3 regions of the Enteroscipio rubneri genome follow, and region 1 is predicted to be linked to each of the others. Evidence: predicted binding sites of a transcription regulator. Region 1 holds the regulator's gene; each other region holds the start of a gene.
The links. Region 1 encodes LexA, which represses DNA repair genes until DNA is damaged. Its sites were predicted from a motif close to CNAACANNTGTTNG; they were not measured.
Positions count from the first base shown of each region.

Region 2: a site for LexA is predicted at 1,779-1,792, ahead of ABGT83_RS04330 (DNA polymerase Y family protein). Genes of this name have one in related genera too.
Region 3: a site for LexA is predicted at 1,436-1,449, ahead of ABGT83_RS11450 (sodium:solute symporter family protein). Genes of this name have one in related genera too.

Region 1 covers NZ_CAWVIN010000002.1:669,589-672,846, reverse strand. The annotation lists gene ABGT83_RS13450 (hypothetical protein) at 1-82, shown strand, start outside; gene hflX (GTPase HflX) at 240-1,553, shown strand; gene lexA (transcriptional repressor LexA) at 1,741-2,379, opposite strand; gene nrdR (transcriptional regulator NrdR) at 3,157-3,258, shown strand, end outside.
Region 2 covers NZ_CAWVIN010000002.1:217,684-220,941, reverse strand. The annotation lists gene ABGT83_RS04330 (DNA polymerase Y family protein) at 426-1,718, opposite strand; gene ABGT83_RS04325 (CaiB/BaiF CoA transferase family protein) at 2,014-3,237, opposite strand; gene ABGT83_RS04320 (CaiB/BaiF CoA transferase family protein) at 3,250-3,258, opposite strand, start outside.
Region 3 covers NZ_CAWVIN010000003.1:1,066,731-1,069,988, reverse strand. The annotation lists gene ABGT83_RS11450 (sodium:solute symporter family protein) at 1-1,383, opposite strand, end outside; gene ABGT83_RS11445 (hypothetical protein) at 2,587-3,258, shown strand, end outside.

The DNA.
Region 1 (3,258 bases):
ATGCTGTATCGTTTATAGCTCTAGCATCGGATATGGTATGATGAGCGACAAGGGCGATCATGCCCGTATCGCGCCCGAGTGACGATGAGGAGCAGCCGCATGCAGACAAAACCGGCCTTTGCATAGAAATTCTTCGATGCGACGTACCTGATCAGGGCGTCGCCGCATCGGTTACGATGCATACCATGCACGCGTCATCCTCTGATGACGCTGAGGTCTGTTTTGAAAGGATTGCCCCCATGTCCGAATTTGAATCCGTCATCACGCGGGGGATGACCCCCATCTCCGAGCAGCATCGCGAGCGAGCCGTTCTTGTTGGCGTCGACCGACCGGGCGCCAACTGGCCGATCGATTCGTCGCTTGCCGAACTCGAACGCCTTGTCGATACAGCCGGGGCCGATGTTGTAGCCACCACGATCCAAAAACTCGACACGCCGAATCCGCGTACCTTCGTGGGCACGGGAAAAGCCGAGGAAGTTGCTGAGCTTGCTCGAGCTCATAGCGCCGATCTTGTTGTGTTCGATGACGAACTCTCGCCGTCGCAGCAAGCCAACCTTGAGAAGACGGTGGGCAAGCCTGTGAAGATAATTGACCGCACAGCGCTTATCCTCGACATCTTTGCGCTTCATGCCAACAGCAAGGAAGGCCGCTTACAGGTGCGCCTCGCACAAAACCAATATTTGCTGCCGCGGTTGCGCGGTATGTGGGCGCACCTTGCTTCGAACCGAATGGGCGGTGGCGTAGGCTCCCGCTTCGGAGAGGGGGAGAGCCAGCTCGAGGTTGACCGGCGCATGGTGCGCAAGCGCATCACCTCCATCAAGCGCGAGCTCAAGCATCTGGCTGAGGTTCGGGCCGTACAGCGTGAGAGCCGCTACGAAAGCGGCATGTACAAGGTGGCTCTTGCCGGCTACACCAATGCCGGCAAGTCGAGCTTGATCAATCGACTGACGAATGCCGATGTCCTCGCCTACGACAAATTGTTCGCCACGCTCGACTCGACGACCCGCAGGTTCGAGCTGCCGGAAGGCCGCGAGATCACAATTACCGACACTGTTGGATTCATCCAGAAACTCCCCACGACGCTCGTCGAAGCGTTCAAGTCGACACTCGACGAGATTACGGGGGCTGATCTCGTCTTGCACGTTGTCGACGCCTCTTCCGACCAGTACGAAGCCCAGATAGCTGCTGTCGAGGATGTTCTCGGGCAGATCGGGGCCCAGAACATCAAGCGTGTGCTGGTGTTTAACAAGTGCGATGTGCTTGATAACGAAGGACTCGCGGCACTGCGATCTCGTTACGCACAGGCGCAGTTCGTCTCGGCGGCAACAGGAGAGGGAGTTGACGAGCTCGTTTCCCATATAGCCCGCGTCGCGTCGTCGCACGACACGCATATGAACGTGGTCATACCTTACGATCGCGGGGATTTGGTATCCGTTGCCCACGAGCGTTGCCGTATTCTCTCGGAAACGCATGAGGAAGCCGGCACGCACATTGTCATGCTGGCCGCTCCTTCATACGCCGGCCTATTCCGCGCGTTCTCGGAAAGCAACTGAAGCATTCGACGTATTCAGAAGGCGAGCTTTTCGACCAACACGCATCCAGTCTCGCTGGACTATGCGGCCAACCTATCAAGTCGACCACATGCACGCACCGACCCGGTTGATCGAGCGCATTCAGACATCGACTCGCCGATTGCAAACCGGCGAGTCGGCTTCTTTCATGCAATATCGACCAAGATTATCAAAGCCGACGGAACACCGCGACAACCTTGCCAGCAATCGAGCAATCAGTCGTGATGATAGGCTCCATCGTGGAGTTCTCCGGCTGCAGACGTACGTGCCCCTGTTCTTTGTAGAACCGCTTGACCGTTGCACCGTCATCGACCAGAGCGACCACGATATCGCCGTTGTCGGCGACAGGCTGCTCCTTCACGACCACGTAGTCGCCATCGTTGATGCCCGCTTCGATCATCGACTCGCCGCGTACCGACAGCAAAAACGAAGGGGAGTCGCCCACGATATCGGTCGGAAGCGAAAGCGTGTCGGTTATGTTCTCTTCGGCAAGGATGGGCGAACCGGCCGCAACGTTACCGACGAGCGGAACGTTCACGATCTTGCTGAACGAAGGTTGGATGACATTCGTGGCAAGCGCCGCGTCCTCAAGCGGATACGTGAGCGCTATCGAGCGCGATTTGAGCGGATCGCGCTTGATGAGTCCCTTCTGTTCGAGCGCCTTAAGATGCACATGGACGGTTGAAGGGGAGGAAAGCCCGAGGCTCTGGCATACTTCGCGCACGGTAGGACCATACCCCTTCTCCCTGATGCACTCCTCGATGCAGTCGAGCACCGCTTGCTGGCGCTTCGTTACCTTCTCGGCCATAGGGTCGTCCTTTCGTCGTCCGATACTACTAGCGAACAAATGTTTTAAAGTCTCTTGACATGAACCTTTGTTCGACCTATTATATACGCGAACAAAGGTTCTACGCAAGAGCAGGAGGGTAAAAATGAAGAAATATGCGACGAAATATCTTGTCGAGGGAACGTCCGCTCTTCGCTTGGAAGCGATCGAGACCGCCGAGCATGAGGCCGAGATTATCGTATTTCCCGGGCCGTACCAAAGCGATCGTCCATCGAGCCCAAGTTCAGACAGTTCCTGCTTCGGATATCATAGTAAACTCGGTCGAATCGATAGGAACGTTCTCAGATCGCAGTTCGTTACAGAGCTGCGATCAGGAGACGCAGCGGGAAAACCCTTCGATCGTATGAACCTCCTGCAGGCGACCGTTGGCGGATTCACGCTCTGCGCAACGGCGTTTTTTGGGTTGTTCCTTGCTTTATAACACACCCTCATGGAGGACATCAACAAAAGCCTTCCGTCGCTCTGCTTGCGATGATCGAATCGCTTTTGATATTTCCCCTCCGAGGTTCTTGAAGTCGACCAGCCCCATCGGCCGGCATCGACTACGCGAGGGCGATGCGCGCCCGACCTTCTCATAAAGGATCGGGACATAGCCGCAGGCACCGACATGAACACATTGGGTATGGACATGTCCGAACCATCATCGGCCTTGACGCTCTTTCCAATGATTTCATCGATTTCATTGAACCACAATATCTAGTATGTTAGGGTGGAAAAAACGCTGACAGAAGGAGTGCCATGCGCTGTCCATCCTGCGGTCATTCCGAATCGAAAGTTGTCGATTCTCGACCATCCGAAGACGGTGCGACCATTCGTCGGCGCCGTGAATGCCTCGAATGC
Region 2 (3,258 bases), 450 kb from region 1:
GCGAGCACGGACTCCCCCTTCCGCTCCGTGCGCAAGGCGAGCGAGCCTGCGACCCGCTAATCTTGGTTCGGCAGCAAAATTCGCGAATTCTGCGAGAAAAATGAGGTAGGGGAAGGCTGGCGAGCCATCGGATCCTAGCCGCCGTCGCGCAACCTGGGCGAACACAGCCGAGGCCTCCCGCACGTCCCTCGCACGAAGCCCGAAAACCGGCTTCGGGCTTCCCATACCTCGTTTTTTTGACAGAATTCGGCTTTTTAGCTGCATGTCAGGATGAACGGGCCGCGGCCGAACGCTTCACCATCCCGACGCTGCGGAGAACCCTTCGCTCTGATGGCGCCAAAACCGCACAACTCCGACAGCACCAGTGCCGTGTGGCGTCCTTCGGCTTCGGCGGCCTGCGTCGCCTCCGTCCAACCCGCCTCGCGCTAGAAGTACCCGACCGGATGGATCACGTTATCGCGCTTGATGTCGAGGTCGAGCAAGCTCTCGTCGAGCAGCTCGGCTCCGCGCTGGACGCACGTGTTTCCGAACCGGCGGCGCAGATCGTCGATCGTCTCGTCGAGGTCCTCCAGCATGTGAAGACGCGGATCGAGAGCAAGTTCTAGCTGCTGGGGCGCGTCCATGGGCTCCAGGCCCGAGGCGCGCACGTGCAGACCGCGCAGCGGACGCGTCTCGTCGAGCGGCTCGTTCGCCTCGAGCAGCTCCCAGGCCGTGCGCGCGATGCGGCCCGTCACGTTCGTCGCGCGGGCGAGCGTCGTCTGCCGCGAGTAGCTGACCAGGTCGTCCGCGCTGCGCACGCCGATAGCGATGGTAGAGGCACGGACGCGCCCCTCGCGCAGGCGCTGCGCCACCGATTCCGACAGAAGGTAGATGAGCGCCTTCGCATCCTCGGGAGTCGCGATGTCGTGAGGCGCTGTCAAACCATTGCCGTAGCTCTTGATCGTGTGGTCCACCTCGTTGCGAGCCGCGTCGTAGGGCTTCACCGGCGTCTCGTCCTCGCCGCGGGCGAACGCGCGCAGCACGCCACCCATCTTTCCCAGCCTGCGCTGCAGCAGCTCCGGGGACGCACGGGCTATGTCGCCGATCGTGTCGATGCCCGACGAATGCAGCTTCTTCCGAGTGGCGCGCCCCACATACAATAGCTCGCCGGCTGGAGCGCTCCACACGAGATCGCGATAGTTCTCTGGCGTGATGGCCGTGATGGCGTCGGGCTTGCGATAGTCGCTGCCGAACTTCGCGAAAATCTTGTTCCATGAGATGCCGATGGACACTGTACAGCCCAGTTCGGCCTTCATGCGCTCGCTGATCTCGGCGGCTGTCTCGAGTGCGCCGGCGCCGGCCAGGCGCAGCGAGCCGGTGAGATCGAGCCAGGCTTCGTCGAGCCCGAACGGCTCCACGAGGTCGGTATACTGGTAGTAAATGCGCCGTGCGAGCAGCGAATACTTCTGGTACAGCCCGTAGCGCGGCGTTACCACCACGAGCCCGGGGCACTTTGCGCGCGCCTCCCACAGCGCCTCGCCGGTCTTCACGCCAGCCGCCTTCGCCTCGGCGCTCTTCGCCAGCACGATGCCGTGCCGAAGCTCCTCGTGCCCGCCGACGACCAGGGGGCGTCCGCGCAGCTCCGGCCGATCGGCCTGCTCGACGCTCGCGTAGAACGCGTTCATGTCCGAATGGAAGACCACGCGATGCGCGCCTGCTGGCCGCCGCCTCTCCGTCATAGGTTTCGCCCCTCCGCTCATCCGCGCAAGCACCGCCGGCTCACGCTTCACATCACTGCAAGAACGTATGTTCGCACAATGCCATCGCATGCGCAAGCGAACAGACCATGGAGTTTCGGCAACGAGAAAAGGGTGTTGGCCAGGTTATATATGATTGCAGAACCCGGCGGTTCGGCCAGGAAATGGGCGATGGCGACCTTGCGGTCGCCATCAAGTGCCCCTCCCCCAGTTGCAAGGCCCGGCCCGCGCCGCGACTCCCTTCGCGCCGATCGGACCGAACGCCTTACGGCATGTTTTAGCGAGGCGCGATGGGTGCGCGATCCTCTTCGGGTTCGATGTCGTCGCCCAGACGGATGGAACCGCTCTCCTTCAGGCGCGCGATCGTGGCATCGTCGGCTCCAACCTTCTTGAGATACTCGGCCGTGTCAGCGCCGAGCGGCGACACTTCCTCGAACTCGGAAATCTCAACCGGAATGGTGGAGATGTGATGCGGCAGACCCGTCTGAAGCACGCGGCCCACACGCGGGAACTCAACCCAGGCCAACGCCTCGGGGTTCTCGCGCGTAATCTGCTCGACAGCCTCGGTCTTGGAATTCACCTTGGCGATGCAGAAGTCCTTGTCCTCGAGCCATTCCATCCACTCGGCGGTCGTCTTGGACTTGATGGCCTCGCGCACGACCTCGAACGCCTCGGGCGCCTCCCACTCGCGCATGAGACCCGTCGGCTTGATCTCGGGATGCCCGATGGCGTCGCAGAACGGCTCCCAGAACTTGGCCTCGACCATGCCGAGGGCCAGCTTGCCGCCGTCGGCGGTCTCGTAGACGTTGTAGGCCGTCGAGGGGTACTCCAGGTCCTCGCGCTTGCACTCGCCGCCGTTGAAGCACCAGCGGGAATCGAGCAGCGAGTTCCACCACACGAAGCAGTCGAACATCGACGTGTCGATGTAGGAGCCCTCGCCCGTCACCTCGCGGGCGTACAGCGCCGCGAGCATCGCCTGGCCGGCCACCATGCCCGACGACAGGTCGCACAGGTGCAGCGGTGACATGGAGCCGTGGTTGACCGACAGGTAGCCGCTCGTCGCCTGCATGTTCAAGTCGTGCTGCGCCTTCTTCGAGCGCGGGTCCTCGGCGCCGTAGCCCGAGATGGAGCAGTAGATGATGCCCGGGTTGATGGCCTTGACCGACTCGTAGTCGATGCCCAGCTTCTTCGTGACGCCGGGGCGGAAGCTCTCGACGATCACGTCGGCTTCAGCGGCCATCTTCAGGAACCAGTCGACGACCTCGGAGTCTTTCAGGTTCAGCGACACGGACTTCTTGTTGCGGCCGAGCGCGGTCACGTAGTAGGAAATGCCGCCGCCCATCGTGGGATAGTCGTGGCGCATGAAGTCGCCCAGACCGGTGTCCTCGACCTTGATCACCGTCGCGCCGAGATCCGCCAGCACCTGCGTCGCGTAGCCGCCGGGCAGGTAGCGGGAGAAATCGAGGACGGTCAGCTTGGAAAACGGGGTGTTCTTCGCCATTGTGCACCTCACCTAGTTCTT
Region 3 (3,258 bases), on a different contig from region 1:
CGCGATGAACGCCGTGCCCACAAACCCGGCGATCATGTTGCCCGTGGTCAGGCCCACGCCCACGATGAAGCTGGCCCACACGGCCGGGCGCGACACCCGGCGCGAGTACAGCCCCCAGAAGAAGGGGCCCAAAAACGAGCCGGCCAGCGCGCCCCAGCTGATGGACATGAGCTGCGCGATGAACGTGATGGACGAGTTGTACTGCACGAGCGCCAGCACCGCCGAGATCACGATGAACACCACCAGCAGCACGCGCATGTACGACAGCTGCTTCTTCTCGCTCATGTTCTTCACGAGGTTGTCCTTGATCAGGTCGAGCGTGAGCGTGGACGACGACGTGAGCACGAGCGACGACAGCGTGGACATGGACGCGCTCAGCACCAGCACGATCACGATGCCGATGAGCAGGTCGGGCAGCGTGGACAGCATGGTGGGGATGATGGAGTCGTACACCGGCGTGCCGGCGGCCGTCATCTCAACCTGCCCGCCGTACAGGCGGCCGAACCCGCCGAGGAAGTAGCTGCCGCCGGCCACGATCATGGCGAACACGGTGGAGATGATGGCGCCCTGCTTGATGGCAGGACCGCTCTTGATGGCATAGAACTTCTGCACCATCTGCGGCAGGCCCCACGTGCCCAGGCTGGTCAGCACGATGACGCCCAGCAGGTCGGGCAGATTCGGCCCGAAAAAGCTCACGAACGGGCCGGCCATCTCGGACCCCTCGGCTGGGATGAGCGAGAGCGTGGTGAGGGCCTCGGTGAAGCCGCCGTTGTTCACCAGCACGGCCACGATGACCGCCACGATGCCCAACAGCATGACGATACCTTGGATGAAGTCGTTCATGACGGTGGCCATGTAACCGCCCAGCACCACGTACACGCAGGTGATAACCGCCATGCCGATGACGCACCACTCGTACGGCAGCCCGAACGCCATGCCGAACAAACGCGACAGGCCGTTGTAGACGCTGGCCGTGTACGGGATGAGGAACACGAAGATGATGGCCGCGGCCGCGATGCGCAAACCCTTCGACTGGTAGCGCTCGCCGAAGAACTCGGGCATCGTGGACGCGCCCAGGCGATGCGTCATCTCGCGCGTGCGCGGGCCGAGCACCCACCAGGCCAGCAAGCTGCCGAGGATGGCGTTGCCGATGCCGATCCACGTGGCGGCGACACCGTATTTCCAGCCGAACTGGCCGGCGTAGCCCACGAAGATGACGGCGGAGAAGTAGCTCGTGCCGAACGCGAACGCGCTCAGCCACGGACCTACGTTGCGGCCGCCCAGAATGAACCCGTCAACGCTTCCGGTATGTCGTCGGCAGTAAATGCCGACGCCCACCGCCACGCCGACGAAAATGAGTACCATGCATATCTTCTCGATCATGGGAGATTCCTTCTCGATCATATACCTACAGGTCGTGCTACTCGCAGCGGCGCGAACGAGTGTTTTACGTGAAACACTCCAACGCTACCTGCTGATTCGCAGGAGGCGCACATGACTTTGCCGGGGCGCGGCACCCGTCAGCACAACACCGACGAAGCACCACGGGCAAACCCATGTGCTAGAGGTATCGATAGGAATAATAGGAAAGGGCGCGATAGGCGGTCGCGTCGGCCTCGGGGGTCGGTTTCGCGGCAAATGCGGACGCGAGCGAGTCCGCAGGGCGCGGGGCGACGGAACGGCACACGGCCGCAACGGCGAGCTGGAGGCGCCAGCGCTGTTCGACGGCAGTATGTCCCTTCGCAGAATGCATGGGCATACTTTACCATAGTGGAGCATGGGATGTGACGAAAAAGAAGACCGAGCGTAGGAAGCGACGAGGTGGGAGGTTCGTCCTCGCGCCTCGCGTTCTTGCGAGATCCATCGTAATACGAACCACATGGACTTTAATTCACAAGGGATTACTTTGTTTTTACGCTTCACCGGACCATATCTACCGCCACGCAAAGCAAAGAAAAGCGAGCATGCGATGCTATGGTTCAAATATGATTTATAGCGTAATATTCTTATTAAAATGCGATTAACGGTTCTACGATACATCGCTCAAGATAGGCCTCAGGCAGATCGGAAGGCTCCCTTATGATAACGCGGCGCAATAACACAACCTTGTTCTACGCGACAACGTTTGAAGCCTATCCGGACAACGCCAAATTTGAAATTTGGCCCGTCATCGTAGATGTCTTTCAAAACTGGATAGTCGAGAAAGAACGACGGCAGAGAGGCAACCGTTTACCGTCTCCAGCCAGACAGATAGACTTCGATATCTCCACCGCTCTGAAGTGGAATCAGGGCATGAGATTGAGCGCCTATTCAGCATTGATACTTCGCAGTGCAATGGCTAGCTCGCTCGAAACATGAGGATCCCGCAAAGGCGCAACATCAACAAAAATATCGAGCAGTGTCATTCTTGGAGAAATACAGAAGTCATTAGAGCCGTGGGTCTCAAATCCGTCCGACGATTTCATGCCGCTAAGATCCGTCCGTCTCTCGAAAAGCTTCGCACAGGGGACAATGGATATCGACGCTCCTTCTTCCTCGCTGACAACAAGAATCATGGAGGGGGATCGCATACCAAAGCACTGGGCTATGGACTACAGCGAGCAAGACTCGGAAAGCTGGTGGCGCACCTGGCACACCTGCGTCGGGATAACAGAATCGAGCGTAGGCGTATACAGTATAACCGTGCAGGTGTCTTACAGCATCGATCCAACCTATATGCGATCCGACGTTAAAACCCCTCCGCGCAATGTTCCTGTTTGCATCAGAAAACTGCTCGACACCGAGGGGATAGCGTGCATATCGGGCGAGGATCCCCTTGACGGAAACGCCCTCTTCATTGACAAGTGCTTTTACGGACAACCTTATACTTTCAATCAGTTTTACAACGATCTCACAAAACCAATCAGAAACGTGCCGCTTGTGGCCGTCACATCAGACGACGACGGCGCGTACCCCGTCAATCCTGATGAACTTGCCAGAAAACTGACGGGCATCGCCTTCGTAGTCGCTTTGGACAAGAGCAATAAAGAACTAGACAAGGTTCTTGAGGAAACCTTTTTCGACCGCGGTTCACGGAATTACGCCTACCGGCCGCTTCGCCATTCCATTCAGGTATATTTCCCAGGGCTCAATATGGACGACCCTCGTGATGCAAGGCGGCATTATCGCTTTTCATCCGAATGGATCTCTCGGTTTTCGGGATCTATATGCGAGAGTGTCGCCAGCGATGTCATCGCTGGTTCCGTTCGCGCATTTTCC